Regions from separate parts of the Methylobacterium sp. CM6247 genome, predicted to be linked through region 3. Evidence: predicted binding sites of a transcription regulator. Region 3 holds the regulator's gene; each other region holds the start of a gene.
The links. The regulator PhoB, encoded in region 3, activates phosphate uptake and scavenging genes when phosphate is short. The targets are predictions, from matches to a motif close to TGTCATNNANCTGTCAT.
Positions count from the first base shown of each region.

Region 1: ACYQOP_RS06290 (acid phosphatase) is a predicted target of PhoB. The motif match lies at 4,266-4,282, and genes of this name have one in related genera.
Region 2: ACYQOP_RS17695 (PhoX family protein) is a predicted target of PhoB. The motif match lies at 3,596-3,612, and genes of this name have one in related genera.

Region 1 is NZ_JBTXKX010000003.1:1,155,552-1,163,056, forward strand. Features, by position in the region: gene ACYQOP_RS06255 (L,D-transpeptidase family protein) at 1-55, opposite strand, end outside; gene ACYQOP_RS06260 (response regulator transcription factor) at 323-1,009, shown strand; gene ACYQOP_RS06265 (hypothetical protein) at 1,013-1,234, opposite strand; gene ACYQOP_RS06270 (cyclic nucleotide-binding domain-containing protein) at 1,411-1,863, shown strand; gene ACYQOP_RS06275 (YARHG domain-containing protein) at 1,952-2,215, shown strand; gene dapD (2,3,4,5-tetrahydropyridine-2,6-dicarboxylate N-succinyltransferase) at 2,304-3,146, shown strand; gene ACYQOP_RS06285 (alpha/beta fold hydrolase) at 3,320-4,201, shown strand; gene ACYQOP_RS06290 (acid phosphatase) at 4,347-5,237, shown strand; gene ACYQOP_RS06295 (TerC family protein) at 5,428-6,171, opposite strand; gene ACYQOP_RS06300 (lipid kinase) at 6,217-7,131, opposite strand.
Region 2 is NZ_JBTXKX010000003.1:3,558,522-3,566,026, forward strand. Features, by position in the region: gene ACYQOP_RS17665 (NCS1 family nucleobase:cation symporter-1) at 1-577, shown strand, start outside; gene ACYQOP_RS17670 (aspartate/glutamate racemase family protein) at 595-1,323, shown strand; gene ACYQOP_RS17675 (hypothetical protein) at 1,423-2,034, shown strand; gene ACYQOP_RS17680 (transcriptional regulator) at 2,027-2,407, shown strand; gene ACYQOP_RS17685 (di-trans,poly-cis-decaprenylcistransferase) at 2,447-3,157, shown strand; gene ACYQOP_RS17690 (hypothetical protein) at 3,330-3,527, opposite strand; gene ACYQOP_RS17695 (PhoX family protein) at 3,661-5,649, shown strand; gene parE (DNA topoisomerase IV subunit B) at 5,948-7,505, shown strand, end outside.
Region 3 is NZ_JBTXKX010000003.1:2,039,061-2,046,565, forward strand. Features, by position in the region: gene pstS (phosphate ABC transporter substrate-binding protein PstS) at 224-1,258, shown strand; gene pstC (phosphate ABC transporter permease subunit PstC) at 1,398-2,372, shown strand; gene pstA (phosphate ABC transporter permease PstA) at 2,390-3,283, shown strand; gene pstB (phosphate ABC transporter ATP-binding protein PstB) at 3,330-4,148, shown strand; gene phoU (phosphate signaling complex protein PhoU) at 4,235-4,960, shown strand; gene phoB (phosphate regulon transcriptional regulator PhoB) at 5,049-5,750, shown strand; gene ACYQOP_RS10435 (winged helix-turn-helix transcriptional regulator) at 6,223-6,675, opposite strand; gene ACYQOP_RS10440 (MFS transporter) at 6,781-7,505, shown strand, end outside.

The sequences.
Region 1 (7,505 bases), 880 kb from region 3:
TCGGGTCACCCACCAGCCGGCGGACGCGGATGAGAGAGAGGGTCAGAGGGATCATGCCCGACTTATCGTCCGAACGGACCGGTTCCGACCAGCGCGTTCCTCGTCACGGCGCTCGATGGTCGCGCCGGCGAGAAACTTTTCGAGGCGTCGAGCCGTCGAGGATGTGCGAAGTCTGGCCCCGCCGCGAAGTCGTTCAAGGTTCTGACATAAAACATCCATCACTCTGCTGTTTTACGCTCGCGGCCGACGATTCGGCCATCTCTCAGGTTTTCGGGACCGGCCCGTCCGGTCTTCCCAGCTGCGTGTGAAAGTATCCCGGCCGATGTCGACCACCCATCGCCTGCTCATCTGCGACGACGACGAGTCTTTGCGCGAAACCTTGATCGAGCAACTCGATTTGTACGAGGAGTTCGTCATCGTCAGCGCGGAAGACGCGAAATCCGCCCTCGCCCGTGTGACCGAGGACCGGATCGACCTCGCGATCATGGATGTGGGCCTGCCGGACATGGATGGGCGGGAGGCGGTGCGGGCCATGCGCCGCAACGGCTACCGCGGACCGGTCATCATGCTGAGCGCGCAGGATTCGGAGGACGACATGGTGGAGGGCCTGGAGGCGGGCGCCAACGATTATGTCGCCAAGCCCTTCAAGTTCGCCGTGCTCCTCGCGCGGATCCGCGCGCATCTGCGCAGCCATGAGGCGAGCGAGGACGCCGTCTTCCAGATCGGCCCCTACACGTTCCGCCCCGGCGCGAAGCTCCTCGTCTGCGAGCGTGGCTCGAAGTTGAAGCTCACCGAAAAGGAGACCGCGATCCTGCGCTTCCTTTACCGTGCCGGCCGCGAAGTGGTGGGACGCGATACGCTCCTGGCCGAGGTCTGGGGCTACAACGCGCAGGTCACCACGCATACGCTGGAGACCCACATCTACCGCCTGCGCCAGAAGATCGAGCCGAACCCGGCCGTTACCGCCATCCTCGTGACGGAAGGCGGCGGCTACAAGCTGCTGCCCTGAGGATCAGGCAGCCGCGTTCGGCGCATCACCGCCGGACGTGTAGAAGGCCGCAATCTCCCGGATGAGGTCGCGCTGCTGCTCGTAGACGAGATCCGACAGGATTTCGTCGTCGTTGCGGTCGATGACCGACAGCAGGCGGATATCCGGATATTGGCCTTCGAAGAAAACCAGGACTTCGGATTGCGCATAGGGATCGTTCGGATCCAGGCAGAAGTGATTGGACACCGGAATTTCCGTCTTCGTCTTGCTTGAGAGACGCGTCTATCGACCGGTTTCATGACATCTGTTTGATCGACGCTCCGTCCCTGCGCCGGTGCAGCGCCGGATTTCCCCCTCGCCCGCCTTCGGCTAAGGCTTGATCCGCCGGAGGGGTCACCTCCGTCTTGAGGGAGCGCACGGCATTGGGGCTCGACGACGACATCGCGATCCTGGCAGCCGCGCCCCTGTTCAGCCACATGGCGCGCGATGCCCTGAGACTCCTCTCCTTCGCCGCCGAGCGCCGCAGCCTGACGGCGGGCGACGTCCTGTTCGCCCGCGACGAGCGCAGCGATGGCGGGTTCGTCGTCATGTCCGGAACGATCGAACTGGCGCCCCGCGTGGCCGGGGCCGAGCCCGTCCGGGTCGGCCGTTCCGCTCTGATCGGACAGATGGCGCTGTTCCTGCGCGGCGAGCGCCCCACCGATGCCCATGCCGTGACACCGGCGGAGGTCGTCCGAATCACGCCCACGCTGATGCGCCGGGTGCTCGAGGAATTTCCCGACGCGGCCGAGACGATCCACGCCACCCTCGCCGACGATCTGGATGCGTTGGTGAAGGGGCTCGACGGCGTCCGCGCCAGGATCGATGCGTTCTAACGGCCGATCGGCGCGCTCCGAGATCTGGCGAAACCGGCACGGACGGGCCACAAGCCTTCAGGTTCTCACACCTGCCCAGGAAGTGCCCATGCGTGCCCTCGTGATTCTGTGCCTCGCTCTCCTGCCCGCCGCCCCCGCCCTGGCCGCATCCCCCTGCGACGAGCTCTGGGGCGAGCGCAACGCGGTCTATGCGGAGGCCGGCTACTGCTTCAAGACGCAGCGGGCGATCTCGGCCTTCGGCAACGTCAATTGCCGCTTCTCCGACATCCGCGACGTCCCGCTCTCTGCCCGCGACCGGGCGAAGGTCGGCGAGATCGTGCGGGAGGAAACCCGTAACGGCTGCCGCGAGTGAGCCTGCATCTCGCCTGACGCCCCGAGGTGACAGGCCGGGCCGCCTTTTGTAAGCACGGCCCTTCCCCCTAACCGACCGGAACGCCGACATGTCCCACGCCGATCTCTCCACCACCATCGAGACCGCTTGGGAGGAGCGTGCCGGCATCGACGTCTCGACCAAGGGCGCCGTGCGCGACGCCGTGGACGAGGCTCTCGATCTTCTCGATACCGGCAAGGCCCGCGTGGCCGAGAAGGTCGGCGAGGAATGGCAGGTCAACCAGTGGCTCAAGAAGGCGGTGCTGCTGTCCTTCCGCCTCAACGACATGGAGATCATCCATGGTGGACCCGATGGCGCCAATTGGTGGGACAAGGTGCCATCGAAGTTCGAGGGCTGGAAGAAGAAGCATTTTCGTGAGGCCGGTTTCCGGGCCGTGCCGGGCTGCTTCGTGCGCCGTGGCTCCTACATCGCGCCGGGCGCGGTGCTGATGCCCTCCTTCATCAATCTCGGCGCCCATGTGGGTGAGGGCACGATGGTCGACACCTGGGTGACGATCGGCTCCTGCGCGCAGGTGGGGAAGAACTGCCACATCTCCGGCGGCGCCGGCATCGCGGGCGTACTCGAGCCGCTCCAGGCCAACCCGGTCATCATCGAAGACAATTGCTTCATCGGCGCCCGCGCCGAGGTGGCCGAGGGCGTGATCGTCGGTGAGGGCAGCGTGCTCTCCATGGGCGTCTATATCGGCGCGTCGACGAAGATCATCGACCGGTCCACGGGCGAGGTCATGTATGGCCGCGTGCCGCCCTATTCGGTGGTGGTCTCGGGCACGACGCCCGGCAAGGACCTGCCCGACGGTACGCCCGGCCCCGGCCTCTACTGCGCCGTCATCGTCAAGCGCGTCGATGCCGGCACCCGCTCCAAGACCGCCATCAACGAGCTGCTCCGGACCTGAGACGCGCTCGCATTAGACGCAGATCGGCACTCTCCTCTTTCCCATCGAGGAAAGAGGGGAGGCGGACGCTCGTCATCGGCCCTGGCGCGACACCGAGCCGGCCTATGCGGCAGCGACCGGCGCGTTAGATTTCCGGTCCGATACAGACCGTCCCGGATGAGGCGTTGCCAGCGATGATCGAGCCTGCCCACTCCACCCGTGGCTTTCAGCTCGACGTGCTGGAGCGCAAGGTCCCGACGCCGTGCGACATCGTCGGGAGCGGCCCGGCCGCTCTGCTCCTGCCCGCCCTGTCGTCGATCTCAGCACGGGCGGAGATGCGGCCCCTGGCCAAGATCCTAGGCCACGACTACCGCTGCCTCATTCCCGACTGGCCCGGCTTCGGCAACCATCCGCGTTCCCGCATCGCCATGGAGCCGGAGACTTTCCATGCCTTCATGGATTCGCTGATCGCAGCCGTGCCGGGCCCCTACGCCATCGGCATCGCGGCGGGTCATGCGGCCTCTTATCTCGTGGCAGCCGCCCAACGGCATCCAGGCCAGTTCGACCAGCTCGCTCTCGTCGCTCCCACATGGCGTGGACCGCTGCCCACCGCGCTCGGCGACGCGCGCCGTGGCTGGCTCTCGGGGATCCGCAAGGCCATCGAGCTTCCGCTTCTCGGCGAGGCGCTCTACCGCATCAATATAAGTCCCCCGGTGATCGGCCGGATGATGCGCGCGCATGTCTATGCCGATCCGGACCACGTCACGCCGGGCATCATCGCCGACAAACATGCCGTGACGCTCCAGTCGGGTGGCCGGTTCGGCACGGCGGCCTTCGTCACCGGAGGGCTCGACCCGTTCAAGGCCCGCAAGGACTTCCTGGCCCTGTTCGAAGCCGAAGGGCTTCCGCCGATCCTGGTCCTGCGTCCCGAACGCGCCCCACGCCGGTCCGGCGCCGAGATGGACGCCCTCATCGCCGCCGGCCATGTAGCCAAGGCTTCGGTTCCGGGGGCCCTCAGCCCGCACGAGGAATATCCGTGGGAGGTCGCCGCCGCGATCCGCGCGGGCATCCGTTAGGGGGATCCCTCAGCCGTCGAGGGGCACATTCGTTACGGAATGGCGAAATGTCATGCGTTTCGAGTGCCATACGAGTGTCGTTCAGGAACCCTATGGCTCTCCTATCGCTTGCCATTCCCGACGCATTTCACCCTGAGCCGCTGCCATGTCTCCTCTGCTTCCCGCTCTCGCGTCGCTTGCCTTCACGTCCTGCGCCTTCATGGCGGCTCCCGTCATGGCGCAGGCGCCCAAGCCGAACCCCGCCGACACCAAAGCCACGAGCGGAAAGCCTCGTTCGGCGCCAGCCGTCGCAGCGACACCGTTGACGCCGGGGATGCCGGCACGCGCGCCCTATCTGTCCGACGCCACAGCACCCGATACAGTCGCGATCCTGCCCCCGCCCCCGCGGGGTCAATCGGCTGCCGAAACGGCAGATAAGACCATCTTCTCGGCGACCCGCGCCCTGAAGGGTAGCGCGCGCTGGGAACTCGCCACGGCGGATGTGGCGGACGGCCCCTCGGCCATCCTCGATGATTTCGCCTGCGTACTCGGGCGCAAGATCGATCAGTCCCGCTCGCCGGCCCTGATGACGCTGCTCGAACGCACGCGCCTCGATATCAGCCGGGCCACCCGCCCACTCAAGGAACATTACCGCCGCCTGCGTCCCTTCGTCGGCAACGACGCGGAGATCTGCGTGGCGCGGACCCGCGAACTCGGAGACGCGTTCAGCTTCCCCTCGAGTCACGCGACTCAAGGCTGGGCCTACGCATCCATCCTCGCGGCCCTGGTGCCGGAGAAGGCCACGCAGTTCTTCCTGCGCGGCAAGGCTTACGGCGAGAACCGCATCGTCTGCGGCGTGCATTGGGCCAGCGACGTGGAGGCCGGACGCACCACGGCCAGCGTCGTCATCAGCGCGCTCCAGGGCGATGCGGGCTTCCGGGCCGATCTCGAAAAGGCACGGGTGGAGATTGGAAAAAACCTCTCGCAAGAAGGCTTGCCACCGGACGCGGCGATCTGTGCCCGCGAGACCTCGGCCCTACGCGAGCCGATCCTGTAGGCGGTCACGAAGACGCGTCAGCGACCTGCGACGTTGGCCGCTGACCGTCAGCCAGCTGCGTAGGCAAGCGAGCGAAGTTTCAGCCCATCCGCCAAGACCGATCGATGATCGAACGAAGAAAGGCCCGACCGTTATCCCGGTCGGGCCTTTCTTCGTTTTCCCGTGAAACGGAAGGGGAGGGGCTTTGCCCCTACCCCGCGCTGGTCTTGCCGCGCTTCCGGCGCCGGGCGAGGAGGTTGAGCCCCTCGACGCCGGCCGAGAAGGCCATAGCAGTGTAGATATAGCCCTTCGGCACATGGGCGCCGAAACCTTCCGCGATCAGCGTCATGCCGATCATGATGAGGAAGCCGAGAGCCAGCATCACCACGGTGGGGTTGGCGGCGATGAAGCGCGCCAGCGGGTCGGCTGCCAGCAGCATGACGGTGACGGCCGTGATGACGGCGATCACCATGATCGGCACATGATCGGTCATGCCGACAGCCGTGATGATGCTGTCGATGGAGAAGACGAGGTCGAGGACCAGGATCTGGCCGACAGCGGTGGCGAAGCTCAGCGCCACCGGGGCGGACGCGTCCTCGTGGCCGTCGTCGGGATCGACGGTCTCATGGATCTCCTTCGTCGCCTTCCATAGCAGGAACAGGCCACCGCCGATGAGGATCATGTCCCGCCAGGAGAAGGCCTTGCCGAAGATCTCAAAGACCGGCTGCGTCAGGTGGACGATGTAGGCGACGGTGCCGAGCAGGCCGAGGCGAAGGATCAGAGCGAGGCCGATGCCGATGCGGCGGGCCTTGGTCTGCTGATGGGCCGGCAGCTTGTTGGTGAGAATCGAGATGAAGATCAGGTTGTCGATACCGAGCACCACCTCCATCACGATGAGGGTGGCGAGCGCCACCCAGGCGGTCGGGTCGGCGGCGAGTTGAAGAAGCGAATCCACGGGGAGAGAACCTCGAACGTCGTCAGGTCGGAAAGCGGTGGAAGATCAGGATGCGGCGGGCACGATGCCGGGACGCTCCGAAGGTTCCGGCGCGAAGATCCGGAGGGCCTTGGGCACGACCTTGAAATGCGCCGGCGTATAGGTGGAGAGTTCCCCGTCGGTGTTCACCGGACGAGGCTTCTTCGTCTTCACTACGATCTCGGTGGTGTTGAAGGCACGAACGTCGGCGGCTTTGCCCTGGGTGCCCCGACGGAGGGCCGGCAGCAGCGCGATGAGCCGCCACCAATGAGTGACCTCCAGGCTGTAGAAATCGAGCTTGCCGTCATCGACGGTGGCGGTCTCTTCCACGGTCATCCCGCCGCCATAGTGGCGCCCGTTGCCCACCGAGACCTGGATCGTGGTGATGGTCTCGGTCAGTCCGTCATGTTCGAGATAGACCGTGAAGGGACGTACCCGTCTGAGGACGCGCATGGCCGCGATGGCGTAGCCGAGCGTGCCCCATTTCTTCTTCGATTCGGCAGTGAGGTCACCCGCAAGATCGGCGGAGAAGCCGATACTCGCGACGTTGAAATAGTAGCGGCCGTTGACCCAGCCGAGATCCACCGCCTGGGGCTTCGCCGTGCCGATGAGCTCGGCGGCTTCCACCGGGTCGGTGGGCAGGCCGAGGGAGCGGGCGAGGTCGTTGGCGGTGCCGAGCGGCAGGATCCCCAACGGTAATCCGGTCTCGACCAGAGCGGGGGCGGCCGAATTCATGGTGCCGTCGCCACCGCCAAGGATGACGAGATCGCACTCCTTCGCGTGACGCTTGATCACTGCCGTGCAATCGGGATCGCCCGGCGGCTCGAAGGGCTCGATGCCGGCGGCGCGCAGGGAATCGCGCACGGCGTCGAGGGAAAACGAGCCGTTCCGAGCGTTCGGATTGACGAGGAGGAGGGCCCGGCGAGTGGATGCGGCACTCATGAGGCCACCTCCGAAAACGAGCATCCCGAGATGCCGCAAAAGATCATCGATACAACCACGTGTGTCAGAACCCCCCGGTGCGTTCGCGCCGCGTCAGCGCAAAGGCAGAGAAGGAGTCCGACATCGCGGCCGACGCCTCGGCCGCCAGAGGGGCCCGGACCCGTCAAGCTCTCAAGAGGTGGGCGCTCTCGCGAGGATGGCAAGAGGTCATGCCCAGGAGAACGGCTTCAGGAGATCGGCGGCAACGCCCCGGGGACAGGATGCTCCCAGGGAGAGAGCGTGCCTGCAACTTCGGCGGAGAATGTCGGCCAACCGTTGGGAACAACGGGCATAGCGCGGGGAACGGGGGCTGACCCGACCGGTCGGCGCGGCGG
Region 2 (7,505 bases), 1.5 Mb from region 3:
GGTCTTCGGCCACCTCATCATCGATCCGGTGGAGACGGTGAGTAAGATCGACAACACCTACGCGGTGGTGCTCGGCGCCTTCACCTTCATGACGGCGACGATCGGCATCAACATCGTGGCGAACTTCGTCTCCCCGGCCTTCGATTTCTCGAACGTGGCTCCGCAGCATATCAGCTGGCGCATGGGCGGGATGATCGCGGCCGTGGCCTCGATCTTCATCACTCCGTGGAACCTCTACAACAACCCGGCCGTGATCCATTACACGCTCGACATCCTCGGCGCCTTCATCGGTCCGCTCTTCGGCATCCTGATCGCCGACTTCTTCATCGTGCGGAAGCAGCATGTCGTGGTGGACGACCTCTACACGATGAGCCCGACCGGAACTTACTGGTACGATGGCGGATACAATCGCGCCGCGATCTACAGCGTCATTCCCTCCGCCCTGGTGCCGGTGCTCTGCGCCGTCATCCCGGCCCTGGGAAGCGTGGCGAATTTCAGCTGGTTCATCGGCGTGGCCCTGGGCTTCTCGATCTATGTCGTCCTGATGCGTAAGAGGGCCGCCGCGGCCAAGGCCTGACCGGAGACCGATTCCCTTTGCGCATCCTGCTGATCAACCCCAACACGACCGAATCCGTCACCGATCTGGTCGCCGCGCATGCGCGGCGAGTGGCGGGCGACGCCGTCGAGATCGTGGCGGTCACCGGGCGCTTCGGTGCCCGCTACATCACCAGCCGGGCCGCTTCGGCGATCGCGGCCCATGCCGCCCTCGACGCGCTGGCCGAGCACGCCGAGGGCTGCGACGCGGTCTACCTCGCCTGTTTCGGAGATCCGGGACTCGGAGGCCTGCGCGAGATATCCCCGCTGCCGGTGGTCGGCATGGCCGAGGCCTCGTGCCTCGCCGCCACGGCGCGGGGAGGGCGCTTCGCCATCGTCACCGGGGGCGCCCTATGGGGACCGATGCTGGAGGAGTTCGTGGCGAGCATCGGCCTCTCCGACAAGCTCGCCGCCATCCGCACCATTGCCCCCACGGGAGACCGCATCGCACGGGACCCCGAGGCGGCCCTGGCGGATCTGGCCGCCGCCTGCACCACCTGCGCCATCCGCGACGGGGCGGATGTGGTGATCCTCGGCGGAGCGGCGCTTGCCGGCCTCGCCGAACGCATCCAGCCGCATGTGCCGGTGCCCGTCCTATGCTCGGTGGAAGTAGGGACCCGTGCGGTCCTCGCCGCCGCGATCTGCGGCTTGCCGCCGGGCCAGCCGGCGCCGTCCATCGAGAGCATCGGCCTGTCGCCGGCCCTGGCCGAGCGACTGGCACAGGAGTGACAGAGCTCCGCACCCGCTGATTCCACGTGCCTGACGGCACTTGCGGACAGGCGCAGGATCAGCTTACTTTGCGATACAAAGTTGATCCGGGAGTATCGGATGTCCGATCTCGATAGAGCCCTCGCCGATATCGTGGCGATCCGCGCGCAACTCGCCCGCGGCGACGCCTTCTGCGGGTTCGGACCCTCCGCCATCGCGGCCACGGGCGTCCTCGCCCTCGGCACCGCCCTGGCGCAGCATGTCTGGCTCGACGACCCGACCGGACAGCCGCTACTGTTCCTAGGCGGCTGGATCGCCGCCGCCCTGGCCTCCGCCGGCCTGATCGGCGCCGAGATGCGAGCCCGTTCGCGTCGCGACCATGCGGGGCTCACCGACACGGCGATCGTGAACGCGGTGGAGCAGTTCCTGCCCGCCGGCGCGGCGGGCGCCTGCCTCGCCCTGGTCTTGGTACAGGTCTCGCCGGAATCCCTGTGGATGCTGCCGGGGCTGTGGCAGATGCTAGTGAGCCTCGGGCTCTTCGCCTCGGTGCGGTCCCTTCCGAAAGGCATCGCGCTGCCGGGCGCCTGGTACATGGTGGCGGGCCTCGCCGTGCTCATGCTGGCGAGCGCCGACCGCGTCCTCTCGCCCTGGACCATGGGACTGCCTTTCGCCGTCGGCCAGTTTCTGATGGCCATGATCCTCTACCGCGCCCGGGAGGAAAGTGATGCGTGATGCTCCCTTCGCGTATGACGGCCTCGACCGGGTCATTCACGAGAAGGCCCGGCTCGGCCTCCTCACCTCGCTGATGGCGGCTCCAAAGGGGCTGGCCTTCGGCGACCTTAAGCAACTCTGCGGCCTCACGGACGGTAATCTCAACCGTCACCTCCAAGTGTTGCAGGAGGCCGGCTTCGTCGAGATCAGGAAAGGGCAGGGCAAGAGCCATGGTGGCACCCGACCGCTGACGACCTGCCATCTGACACCGACCGGCCGGACTCGCTTCCTCGATTACCTCGCCGTCCTCGAACAGGTGGTGCGGGACGCCGCCAAGGCCGCCGAGATGGCGGCCGAGAGCGCGGGCCTCCCCCTCGTCGCGCGTCCGGCCTGACGGCCAGGCTCCGTCTTTTTTTTGCCAAGGAACTCTGCGATGCAAAGCGAACAGACGCCCGGCCTGCATGTGGGCATCATCATGGATGGCAACGGACGCTGGGCCTCGGGGCGCGGACTGCCCCGCGCGCTCGGTCACAAGGAAGGCGTCGAGGCGATCCGCCGGGTCGTGGAGGCGGCGCCGAAACAAGCCATCGGCACCCTCACCCTTTATGCCTTCTCTTGCGACAACTGGAGACGTCCGGAGGCGGAGGTCTCCGCCCTGATGGGGCTGCTCCGGCTCTACCTGCGCAACGAGATCGCCCGTTTGGTCGAAAGCGGCGTACGTCTCAGCGTGATCGGCCGGCGCGACCGCTTGCCCGAGGGACTCGCCGCCGCCATCGGCCGAGCCGAGGCCGCAACGCTCGAGGGGAAAGCCCTGCATCTGCGGATCGCCGTCGATTACTCCGCCCGCGATGCCATTCTCGCCGCCGCGCTCGCCAGCGCCAGCAATCCCGGCATGACCCGCACCGCTTTCTCGGCCCTGGTGACGGGCGATGCCTGTGTCCCCGAGGTCGATCTCGTGATCCGCACCAGCGGCGAGCAGCGGCTTTCCGATTTCCTGCTCTGGGAGAGCGCCTACGCCGAGCTTCACTTCACCCGCCGCCATTGGCCTGATTTCGATGCCGGAGACCTCGAAGAAGCTCTCGCCGCCTACCGCAATCGCGACCGCCGCTTCGGAGGGCTGGCTACCGGGTCCGTGGCGGCCTGAAAAGCTGAGCCGACGATTGGCGAGGCAGGAGGCTGAAGGGTCGGGTCAAAGACTACCCTCTCACCCTTCGGCAGGCTGTTTTCCTTGCGATATGATGGTTCGGTCGGCTTGAGCCAGGCATAGCTTCGTCGGCGAGCAGACGGCTCCCTCGACCTTTAGGGCTGCGCTGCCCTCAGACGAAGAAGAGGAAGGCTCCGAAGCTCGCGAGGAAGCCCGCAAGAGACACCGCCGAGAGAGCAAGAAATTTGGAGGATGCCGTCGATCCATCGTCGGCTCCGTCCTCGATCGGCGAGAAGGCACGACCCGCAGCCTGCGACGCGCGGATGAGATCGTCGTGGCGCACCATTCTCAAGGCTGCAGACGGCGCCATGTCGCTCTCCCACCGATCGGCTCTATGTGCGGAAACGCACAAACCAGAGATTGGTTCCCAATCCGACCCGTCATCGCCCCGCCATGTCCGGCTCCTAGGATTCTGTCACCTAAGTCACAGGACGAGTTCCACCATGACCGAGCCGCTGCGCACCCGCTCGCAGGCCGCCGAAGACGGCGAGGATGCAGGCACGAATACGAGCGGCAACGCCACGTTCGGCGATGTGGTCGCCGCGCGGTTCGACCGGCGCGATCTGCTGCGCGGTCTCCTCGGGGTCGGCGCCATCGCGGCGGTGGTGACGCCCCGCGCGCTCGCGGCCGCCCCGGCTGCGGCGGCGCAGGGACGGGCGACGCCGTTCCCGTTCAAGGAGATCGAAGCGGGTTCGGACACCCACCATCACGTGGCCGAGGGGCACGATGCCGACATCCTGATCCGCTGGGGCGATCCAGTTCTGCCTGGCGCGCCTGCTTTCGATCCGCGGAACCAGTCGGCGGAGGCCCAGGCCCGGCAATTCGGCTACAACAACGACTTCGTCGGTTATTTCCCGATGCCCGGCGCCGCCGATCCGGCGGCGCACGGACTTCTCGTGGTCAATCACGAATACACCAACGAGGAGCTGATGTTCCCCGGCTTCGGCCGCCAGGATATCAAGACTGTTGCGTTCAAGGGCATGAACCGCGAGCTCGTCGATATCGAGATGGCCGCCCATGGCGGATCGGTGATCGAGGTGAAGCGAACGGACGGCAAATGGGCCGTGGTGCCGAACTCGCCTCACGCCCGGCGCATCACCGCGGAGACGGTGATGACTTTGTCCGGTCCCGCCGCAGGCTCCGACCGGCTGAAGACGACGGCCGATCCTGCGGGCCGTACGGTGAAGGGGATGATCAACAACTGCGCCGGCGGAACCACCCCCTGGGGGACGTGGCTCACCTGCGAGGAGAACATCAACTACTACTTCTCAGGCACACTCGCCGAGGGCTCGGGGGAGGCGGCCAATCACAAGCGCCTCGGCCTACCAGGCAATGCCTATGCCTGGGGCCGCTTCCATGAGCGGTTCGACCTGTCCAAAGAGCCGAACGAGCCGAACCGCTTCGGCTGGGTCGTGGAGATCGACCCGTTCGATCCCGCCTCCGTCCCGACGAAGCGCACCGCCATGGGCCGGTTCAAGCACGAAGGCGCCGCCGGCATCGTCTCGAAGAGCGGCCGCTACGTGGTCTACCAGGGCGACGACGAGCGTTTCGACTACGTCTACAAGTTCGTGACGGACGCGGCCGTAAATCTCGCCGACCGGCAGACCAACCGCGATATCCTGGATTCCGGCACGCTCCACGTCGCCCGGTTCGATGCCGACGGACGCGGCGCCTGGATGCCGCTGGTCTTCGGACAAGGCCCCCTGACGACGGAGAACGGGTTCCGCTCCCAGGCCGACGTGGTCATCGAGGCACGGCGTGCCGCCGACCTCCTCGGCGCCACCAAGATGGATCGCCCGGAAGACGTCGAGGCCAATCCGAAGACCGGCAAGGTCTATGTCATGCTCACCAACAACGTGAAACGCAAACCCGACGAGGTGAACGCCGCCAATCCGAGGCCCGACAACCGCTTCGGCCACATCGTGGAGCTGACCCCCGACGAGGGCGACCATGCGGCACCGGGCTTCGCCTGGGAGATCCTCGTCAAATGCGGCGATCCCTCCATCGCTACGGTCGGCGCCACCTTCTCCTCCGCGACGACGAAGGACGGCTGGTTCGGCATGCCGGACAATTGCTCGGTCGACGGACAGGGTCGGCTCTGGGTCGCCACCGACGGGAACTCGCCATCGAAGACGGGCCGGAACGACGGAATCTGGGCCATGGAGACGGACGGGCAGGGACGGGGAACCGGCAAGCACTTCTTCCGGGTGCCCAACGGCGCGGAGATGTGCGGCCCCTACTTCACACCGGACGACACCACGTTCTTCGTCGCCGTCCAGCATCCCGGCGAGGCCGACGAGGAGGATCCGAAGGCCGCCCCCGCCACGTTCGAGGCACCCTCGACCCGGTGGCCGGATTTCGACGATGCGATGCCGCCCCGCCCGGCCATCGTCGCCATCACGAAGCGCGGGGGCGGCCGGGTAGGAAGCTGACCGCTCGGCCTTTCCAGCTGGACACTGGATCCCCCTCCGTCGCCGCTGAATGGCGGCCCTGTCGAACCGGCGTCGTGGAACTCGCCCCCATTGCGCCGCAACTCCTTCAGAGTGCCAGCAGGGGTACGGATAGCGACCGGGGAAAGGGCAGGGCGCAGCGACCGCGCCGGTCCCTCCGAAATCCAGACGACACAGCGTTAAGGGAATCGGCGCAAGCTGTGCAGGAACACGGGGAGAGACCTCCCGCGCCCTCATGGCGGCGCTTCACGTTTCCGTTTCGTTCCTGTATGGTTGGCACATGACTCAGCGCGAGACCTCACGCCAGGCCGTTGCGGCCCCCGCCGTCGGCCGGCCGAGCGATCTGTTCGCAGGCGGCCAGGCGCCGGTTCGCGGTGCCAAGGCTTCCTCGGCCGCCCGGGCGCCCCTCGACAAGGCGCCCATCGAAACAGCCGAGGCCGGCTACGACGCCTCGTCGATCGAAGTGCTGGAGGGGCTGGAGCCCGTCCGGCGCCGGCCGGGCATGTATATCGGCGGCACCGACGAACGCGCCCTGCACCATCTCTTCGCCGAGGTGATCGACAATTCCATGGACGAGGCTGTGGCCGGCCATGCCAGCTACATCGAGGTGGAACTGGAGGCGACGGGCCACCTCGTCATCACCGATAATGGACGCGGTATCCCGGTGGACCCGCATCCGAAATTCCCCGGCAAATCCGCCCTCGAAGTGATCATGACGACGCTGCACGCCGGCGGAAAATTCGACTCGAAGGTCTACGAGACCTCGGGCGGCCTTCATGGCGTCGGCATCTCCGTGGTCAATGCCCTCTCGGACAGCCTCGAGGTCGAGGTCGCCCGCAGCCAGACCCTGTACCGCCAGACGTTCTCGCGCGGCCACGTGCAGGGGCCTCTGGTGGAGGTCGGCCGGGTGCAGAACCGTCGCGGCACCCGGGTGCGCTTCCATCCCGATGCCGAGATCTTCGGAGCTCTGAAATTCGATCCGCGCCGGCTGTTCAAGATGGCCCGGTCCAAGGCCTACCTGTTCGGCGGCGTCGAAATCCGCTGGCGTTGCGCGCCGTCCCTGATCGAGGGGATGGACGACGTTCCGGCAGAGACCGTGCACCGCTTCCCCGGCGGCCTGCGCGATTATCTCGCCCGCGATCTCGAGGGCAAGGAACTCGTTACCGATGCGGTTTTCGCCGGCAAGGTGACGAAGCCCGGCGGCCATGGCTCCCTCGAATGGGCCGTCGCCTGGATGGTGGTGGAGGACGGGGTCTCGCACTCCTATTGCAACACCATCCCCACCGCCGAGGGTGGCACGCATGAAAGCGGCCTGCGCGTCGCCCTGCTGCGGGCGCTGCGCGAACATGCCGAACGCGTCGGCCAGGCTAAGCGCATGACCTCCGTCACAACGGATGACGTCATGGCGACCTGCGCCTCGATGCTCTCCGTCTTCATCCGCGAGCCGGAATTCCAGGGCCAGACCAAGGACAAGCTCGCCACCGTGGAAGCCTCGAGGATTGTCGAGACGGCGATCCGCGACGCGTTCGACCATTGGCTCGCCGCCTCCCCGGCCCAGGCCAACAAACTTCTCGACTGGGTGATCGACCGGGCCGAGGAGCGCCTGCGCCGACGCCAAGAGAAAGAGGTCGCGCGCAAATCCGCGACCCGCAAGCTACGTCTGCCGGGCAAGCTCGCCGATTGCTCCAAGGCCGGTACGGCCGGCTCGGAAATCTTCATCGTCGAGGGCGATTCCGCCGGCGGCTCGGCAAAGCAGGCGCGCGACCGCGCCAGCCAGGCGATCCTGCCCCTGCGCGGCAAGATCCTCAACGTGGCCTCGGCCAGTCGCGACAAGATGG
Region 3 (7,505 bases):
CGCACGAGCCCGTCAAACCGTGCCGCGCTCGTTCGAGCCCCGGTCCATACCGTGTTTTCCCCCTGTCCTACAGCGCTTGAGCGGTCGCCGGCCGGCACCTGTCATCGATCTGTCATGGCTCCGTCATAGAGCCAGCATGATCGGGCGGGTAACGGTGCGCTGCAGCAGGATTGCTCTTGCAGCGCGGCACGTATAACGCCCGGCCAGAATACGGAGAGCCACCGTGAAACCCTTCCATTTCGCCCTCGCCATCGGGCTCGCGACCGCACAGTTCGGCGCCGTCGCCCAGGCCGCCGACATCACCGGTGCCGGCGCGACCTTCCCCTTCCCGGTCTATTCGAAATGGGCTGAAGCCTACCGCAAGGATACCGGCACGGGCCTGAACTACCAGTCCATCGGCTCCGGCGGCGGCATCAAGCAGATCCAGGCCAAGACCGTCGATTTCGGCGCCACCGACGCCCCGCTGAAGGGCCCCGCCCTTGAGAAGGACGGCTTCGTCCAGTTCCCCACCGTCATGGGCGGCGTCGTCACCGTGGTGAACATCGCCGGCGTCGAGCCGGGCAAGCTCAAGCTCACCGGCGAGCTCGTCGCCGACATCTATGCGAACAAGATCACCAAGTGGAGCGACCCCAAGATCGCTGCCCTCAACAATGGCCTGAAGCTCCCCGACGCGCCGATCACCCCGGTCTACCGTTCGGATGCCTCCGGCACGACCAGCATCTTCACCACCTATCTCAGCGCGGTTTCCGAGAGCTGGAAGAAGGAATTCGGTGCGGCCACCACGGTCAGCTGGCCCGCCGGCCAGGGTGGCAAGGGCAACGAGGGCGTCACCGCCACCGTCAAGCAGGTCGCGAACTCCATCGGCTACGTGGAATCGGCCTACGCCAAGCAGAACAAGCTCAGCCACACCCTGATCCAGAACAAGGCCGGCAAGTTCCCGGCCCCGGATGACAAGGCGTTCCAGGCCGCTGCCGCCTCCGCCGATTGGAAGGCCGCTCCCGGCTTCGGCATCTCCCTCGTGAACCAGGCCGGCGACGAAGCCTGGCCGATCACCGCGGCCACCTTCATCCTCGTCTACAAAGAGCCGGCCGACGCCGCCAAGTCCGCGGAAGTGCTCAAGTTCTTCGATTGGGCCTACAAGAACGGCGACAAGCTCGCCGTCGATCTCGACTACGTGCCGCTGCCCGACAACGTCGTCGCCCTCGTCCACAGCGAGTGGAAGGAAATCAAGGGCAAGGACGGCAAGCCCGTCTTCTAAGGCACGTCCTCACGGACCGAACCACCCTCTCAGGCCCGGCGAAAGCGTCGGGCCTGCTCCACGAGAAGACATGGCGACACACCTCGCCACCCGTCTCCCCACGCGATACGACCCCTCAAGGTGAAGAAGTAGACGTCGGATGGCCGCCTTGACTGAACAGATTTCGCTGGCCCGCACGGGCTCCCCCGCTCGCAAGAAGCCGGGCGGCCTCGGCGACCAGCTCTTCCGCGCCGCCTCCTACGCGTCGGCGCTGCTGGTCCTCCTCTTCCTCGCGGGCATCCTCGCCTCGATCGCCTATGGCGGCTGGCCGGCCTTCGCGGAATTCGGCCTCGGCTTCATCACCTCCAGCTCCTGGAACATCGGCCAGGAGCAGTATGGCGCTCTCGTCGCCATCGTCGGCACCCTGGTCTCGGCCGTCCTCGCCCTCCTCATCGGCGTGCCGATCTCCATCGGCATCGCGGTCTACCTCACGCAGCTCTGCCCCGGTTGGGCGCGCAAGCCCGTCTCGATGACGATCGAGCTCCTCGCCTCGGTGCCGAGCATCATCTACGGCATGTGGGGCCTGTTCATCTTCGCCCCGCTCTTCGCCCAATACGTGCAGATGCCGGTCTCGAGCGTAGTGGAGGGCATGCCCATCGTCGGCACGCTGTTCTACGCCCGCGTCCCCTCGGGCGTCGGCATCCTCACCGCCGGCATCATCCTGGCGATCATGATCGTGCCCTTCGTCGCCTCGATCACCCGCGACATGCTCGACCAGATCCCCACGGTGCTGCGCGAGAGCGCCTACGGCATCGGCTGCACCACCTGGGAGGTCGTGCGCCACGTGCTGGTGCCGCAGGCCTCGGTCTCGATCATCGGCGCGGTCATGCTCGGCCTCGGCCGCGCGCTCGGCGAGACCATGGCGGTGACCTTCGTCATCGGTAACGCCAACCGCCTCTCCGGATCGATCTTCGATCCCGGCTCCACCATCGCCTCGCGCATCGCCAACGAGTTCAACGAGGCCGACGGCCTGCAGCTCAACTCGCTGATGGCGCTCGGCTGCATCCTCTTCATCATCACCTTCATCGTCCTGATCATCGCACGCCTGCTCGTCCGGCGCGTGAAGGTCGCCTGACCCCGGGAGCCCGAATCATGGACGCCGTCACCACCCTCCCCACAACCGCGGCCCCGGCGCGTGTCAGCCGGGTCCGGTCGAGCCGCCGGGTCGCCGACAAGCTCCTCATCGTCGGCAGCACCGTCGCCACGCTGATCGGTATCGTCGTGCTGGGCTCGATCCTGCTCATGCTCATCGTCGAGGGCATGAAGGGCTTCTCGCCGCTGCTCTTCACCGAGCCGACGCCGGGCCCGGGCTCCGAAGGCGGCGGCATCGCCAACGCCATCCTCGGCAGCCTGGTCCTCACTCTCATCGGCATCGTCATCGCGACGCCGGTGGGTGTCATGGCCGGGACCTATCTGGCCGAGTACGGCCGCAACTCGAAGCTCGCCGACGTGATTCGCTTCCTCAACGACATCCTGCTCTCGGCCCCCTCGATCCTCATCGGCCTGTTCGTCTACACGCTGATGGTGCGGCCTATGGGGACCTATTCGGGCTGGGCCGGCGGCGTGGCTCTCGCCATCATCGCCACCCCGGTGATCGTGCGCACCACCGAGGACATGCTGCGCCTCGTGCCCTCGACCCTGCGCGAGGCCGGCGCGGCCCTCGGTGCCCCGCCCTCCATCGTCATCAAGAGCATCACCTGGCGCGGCGCCAGCGCCGGTATCGTCACCGGCATCATCCTGGCGCTCGCCCGCATCGCCGGCGAGACCGCGCCGCTGCTCTTCACCGCGCTCAACAACAACAGCTGGTTCTCGCCCAACCTCATGGGCGGCATCCCCAACCTTCCGGTGATGATCTACCAGTTCGCGCTCTCGCCCTACTCGAACTGGCAGCAGCTCGCCTGGGCCGGCGCCCTCCTCATCACCGCTACGATCCTCGCCCTGTCGATCGTGGCCCGCTTCGTCATCAAGAGCGAGCGGGCGCGCTGATCCCGCGCCCCCGTCCCACCCCGTTTTCGACAAGGACACGCATCCGATGAACGCCGCTCCCGCGATCACGCAGGCCCAGCTGACCGGTCGCCACCAGGCCGACGACCAGGCCCCCATCCGTATCGCCGTGAAGGACCTGAACTTCTATTACGGCTCGTTCCACGGCCTGAAGTCGGTCAACCTCAACTTCCACGACCGCCAGGTCACCGCCCTGATCGGCCCGTCGGGCTGCGGGAAGTCGACCCTGCTGCGGACCTTCAACCGCATCTACAGCCTCTATCCGGAGCAGCGCGCCGAGGGTGAGATCCTCCTCGACGGGCAGAACGTGCTCGATTCGAAGGTCGATCTGAACGAGCTGCGCTCGCGCATCGGCATGGTGTTCCAGAAGCCGACGCCCTTCCCGATGTCGATCTACGACAACGTCGCCTTCGGCCTGCGTCTCTACGAGAAGCTGCCCAAGGCCGATCTCGACGTGCGCGTCGAAGAGAGCCTGCGCAAGGCCGCCCTCTGGGACGAGGTGAAGGACAAGCTCAAGCAATCCGGCATGGGTCTCTCCGGCGGTCAGCAGCAGCGTCTCTGCATCGCCCGCACCGTCGCCCAGCGTCCCGAGGTGATCCTGTTCGACGAGCCGACCTCGGCCCTCGACCCGATCTCCACGGGCCGCATCGAGGAGCTGATCGAGCAGCTGCGCTCGGAATTCACGATCGTCATCGTGACCCACAACATGCAGCAGGCCGCGCGCATCTCGCAGTTCACGGCGTTCATGTATCTTGGCGAACTGGTCGAATTCGGCCCGACGACACGGATCTTCATGAACCCCGAGAAGCGCCAGACCCAGGACTACATCACCGGCCGCTTCGGCTGAGCCCGCCGGGGCCGCGTTCCGCGGCACCGGTCCCGATCCTATGCGATGCGGGCTGCCAGGGGCGGCCTCGGTCGAGGAGTGCGAGCATGCCCAACCACATCGTCAGTTCCTACGACACGGAACTGGAAAACCTGCGCCGCTCGATTTCCGAGATGGGCGGGATCGCCGAGAAGATGATGACAGATTCCGGCAATGCCCTGGTGCGCCGGGACGTGCCCCTGGCGCAGGCTGTCATCGCCGCCGACAAGCGTCTGGACGCGATCCAGCACGAGGTCGAGGAGCGGGCGATCCTTCTCATCGCCAAGCGCCAGCCGCTGTCCATCGACCTGCGCGAGACGGTATCGGCGATCCGCGTCTCGAACGATCTTGAGCGGATCGGCGACTTGTCCAAGAACGTCGCCAAGCGTGTGGTCGCCATCGCCGATCAGATCCAGCCGCAGAAGATCGTCATCGGCGTCCAGCATATGGGCGATCTGGTGCAGGAGCAGCTGAAGGACGTCCTCGACGCCTATGGCAGCCAGGACGTGAAGGCCGCCCTCGACGTCTGGGAGCGCGACGATTCCATCGACGCCCTCTACAACTCGCTCTTCCGCGAGCTGCTGACCTACATGATGGAAGATCCGCGCAACATCTCGTTCTGCACGCATCTCCTGTTCTGCGCCAAGAACATCGAGCGGATCGGCGATCACACCACCAACATCGCCGAGACGATCCATTATCTCGTCACCGGCACGAACGAGCTCGCCGAGCGGGACCGCCCGAAGAACGACGCGTCGAACTACGCCACCGTGTCGATGCCCGCCAGCGCCTGATCGCTGCCCCTGCCGGCCGCTCCAGCACACGCTCGGCGCGGCCGTCGCGTCCATCCGGGACGGTCGCCATCACCCCGAAAACATCCGCATGAACACGCGCATCCTGATCGTCGAGGACGAGGAGGCCCTCACTCTCCTCCTCCGCTACAACTTGGAAGCGGAGGGCTTCGTCGTCGATTCCGCCGCGCGGGGCGACGAGGCCGATCTGCGCCTTCAGGAGCAGGTTCCCGATCTCGTCCTGCTCGATTGGATGATGCCCGGCCTGTCCGGCATCGAGCTGTGCCGCCGCATCCGCGCCCGGCGGGAGACCGAGCGGCTGCCGGTGATCATGCTGACGGCGCGGGGCGAGGAGGGCGACCGCATCCGCGGCCTCGGCACCGGCGCCGACGATTACATCGTCAAGCCGTTCTCGGTGCCCGAGCTGCTCGCGCGGGTGCGTGCGCTCCTGCGCCGGGCCAAGCCGACCCATGTGTCTGACCTGCTGGTGGCCGGCAATATCGAACTCGACCGGGTCAGCCACCGCATCCGCCGGCAGGGCCGCGAGATCCATCTCGGGCCCACCGAGTTCAAGCTCCTCGAATTCCTGATGCAGAGCCCCGGCCGCGTGTTCTCGCGCGAGCAGCTGCTCGACGGGGTCTGGGGCCACGACGTCTATATCGACGAGCGCACGGTGGACGTCCATGTGGGCCGCCTGCGCAAGGCGATCAACCGTCCGCGCCAGAGCGACCCGATCCGCACCGTGCGCGGCTCCGGCTATTCCTTCGACGAGATGTTCTCCACGGACGAGTGAGGCCACGGCCGGCTTCGCGCCGCTCCGTCCGGAACGAGCGTCCCCATCGTGACGATGGCGGGTCGCCTTGCCCGCGGGCGATCCTCGCGAACCGATGCCATTCCGGCCGCCACGAGATATCGCGTTCGATCTCGGACGTCTGTCCGTTCCGGCATGTGCTCGCCCCCGGAGGGGGCAGGCATTCACCCATCTGGCTGGCAGCATGAGCCCTTCTTCCCTTCCAGGGGAGGGGGAACGATCGCGCCTGTCGAATCCTCCTGGATAGAGGGAGCTGCCATCGGGCAGATGTCTGAATCCGTCAGCCCTGGGGGAGGAGATCCGACGTTTGGTGCCCGCTGCCGGGTCTACTTTCGGCCCAACGTCGACGGACCCTGCGGCCGCCGCCATCCGCTGAGAGCGGACATTGATCATGGGCGGAAAGGACCGCTCCACTATGCGGTTTATCCGCTTTCGATGTCGCTACGTCACCTTGTCAGGTGACGTCGGGCTTCAGCACCCGCGTGTCATACCAACCGAGACGACGGTCATCGGCGGATCGCAAGGTGAGTTGAGCGACCGGAGCCCCGACTTCACGATCGACCAAGCGAGACCGGCGATCGGTCGGCCCATAGAGATGAGCCTCCCCCCATTGTCGAAGCGCGACGATGACGAGGAACAGGCCGCGCCCCTTCTCGGTCAGGACGTATTCCCGGTAGGCGGTCCCGTCCGAGGCGGGCGCCGTCTCCAGAATTCCCCGTTCGGTCAGGTCGCGAAGGCGGGTCGCCAGCATACCTTTGGCGATGCCGAGACCATTCTGGAACTCACTGAAGCGCCGAACACCGTCGAAAGCATCGCGGATGATGAGGAGCGACCACCAGTCGCCAATGACATCGAGCGCGCGCGCAACCGGGCAGCCGGCGTTCCAGAGGCTGACGCGCTTTGCCACGAAGGTACGCTCCCGTTCCAAGCTGGTCTCAATTTAGAACTGGAATGGACCGGCCACAAGTGGTCTCAAGATGAAACCAGATTGGATGTCATCGACAGGACCGCCATGCCGCACGGAAAAGATGAGCGAACCTCTACCGAGCCGGAGGGGGCCTTGCCCAGGACGACGATCCTGATTTTCGCCGTCGCCGCCGGCTTGGGCGTCGCCAACATCTACTACGCCCAGCCCCTGCTCGATGCGATGGCGCAGGAGTTCGGCATCTCGCCTGCCGCGATCGGGCTCGTGGTGACCCTGACCCAGGTCGGCTACGGGCTGGGCTTGATCTTCATCGTGCCGCTCGGCGATCTCATCGACCGCCGTCGCCTCATCCTCGGCCAGGGGCTTCTGTCGGTGCTCGCGCTGGCGGCGGTGGCCACGGCCAAGTCCGGAGCGATTCTGTTCGCCGGCATGGCGGCGGTTGGGCTGCTCGCCGTCGTGGTTCAGGTCCTGGTCGCATTCGCCGCGACGCTCGCGACACCGACCGAACGAGGTCGGGTGGTCGGTACAGTCACGAGCGGCATCGTGATCGGCATCCTGGCGGCGCGCTTCGCGGCCGGGATACTGGCCGATATCGGTGGCTGGCGAGCGGTCTACCTGGTCTCCGCGATCCTGTCGCTCGCCCTCGTCGGCCTGCTCGTGCGCGTCTTGCCACAACATCGGATCCCGGCCGGAACCGGCAGCTACGTCGCTGCACTTCGCTCGGTCCCCATCCTGTTCCTCAGCGAGCCGGTCTTGCTGGTTCGCGGTGTTCTCGCGCTTCTGATCTTTGCGTCGTTCAGCACATTCTGGAC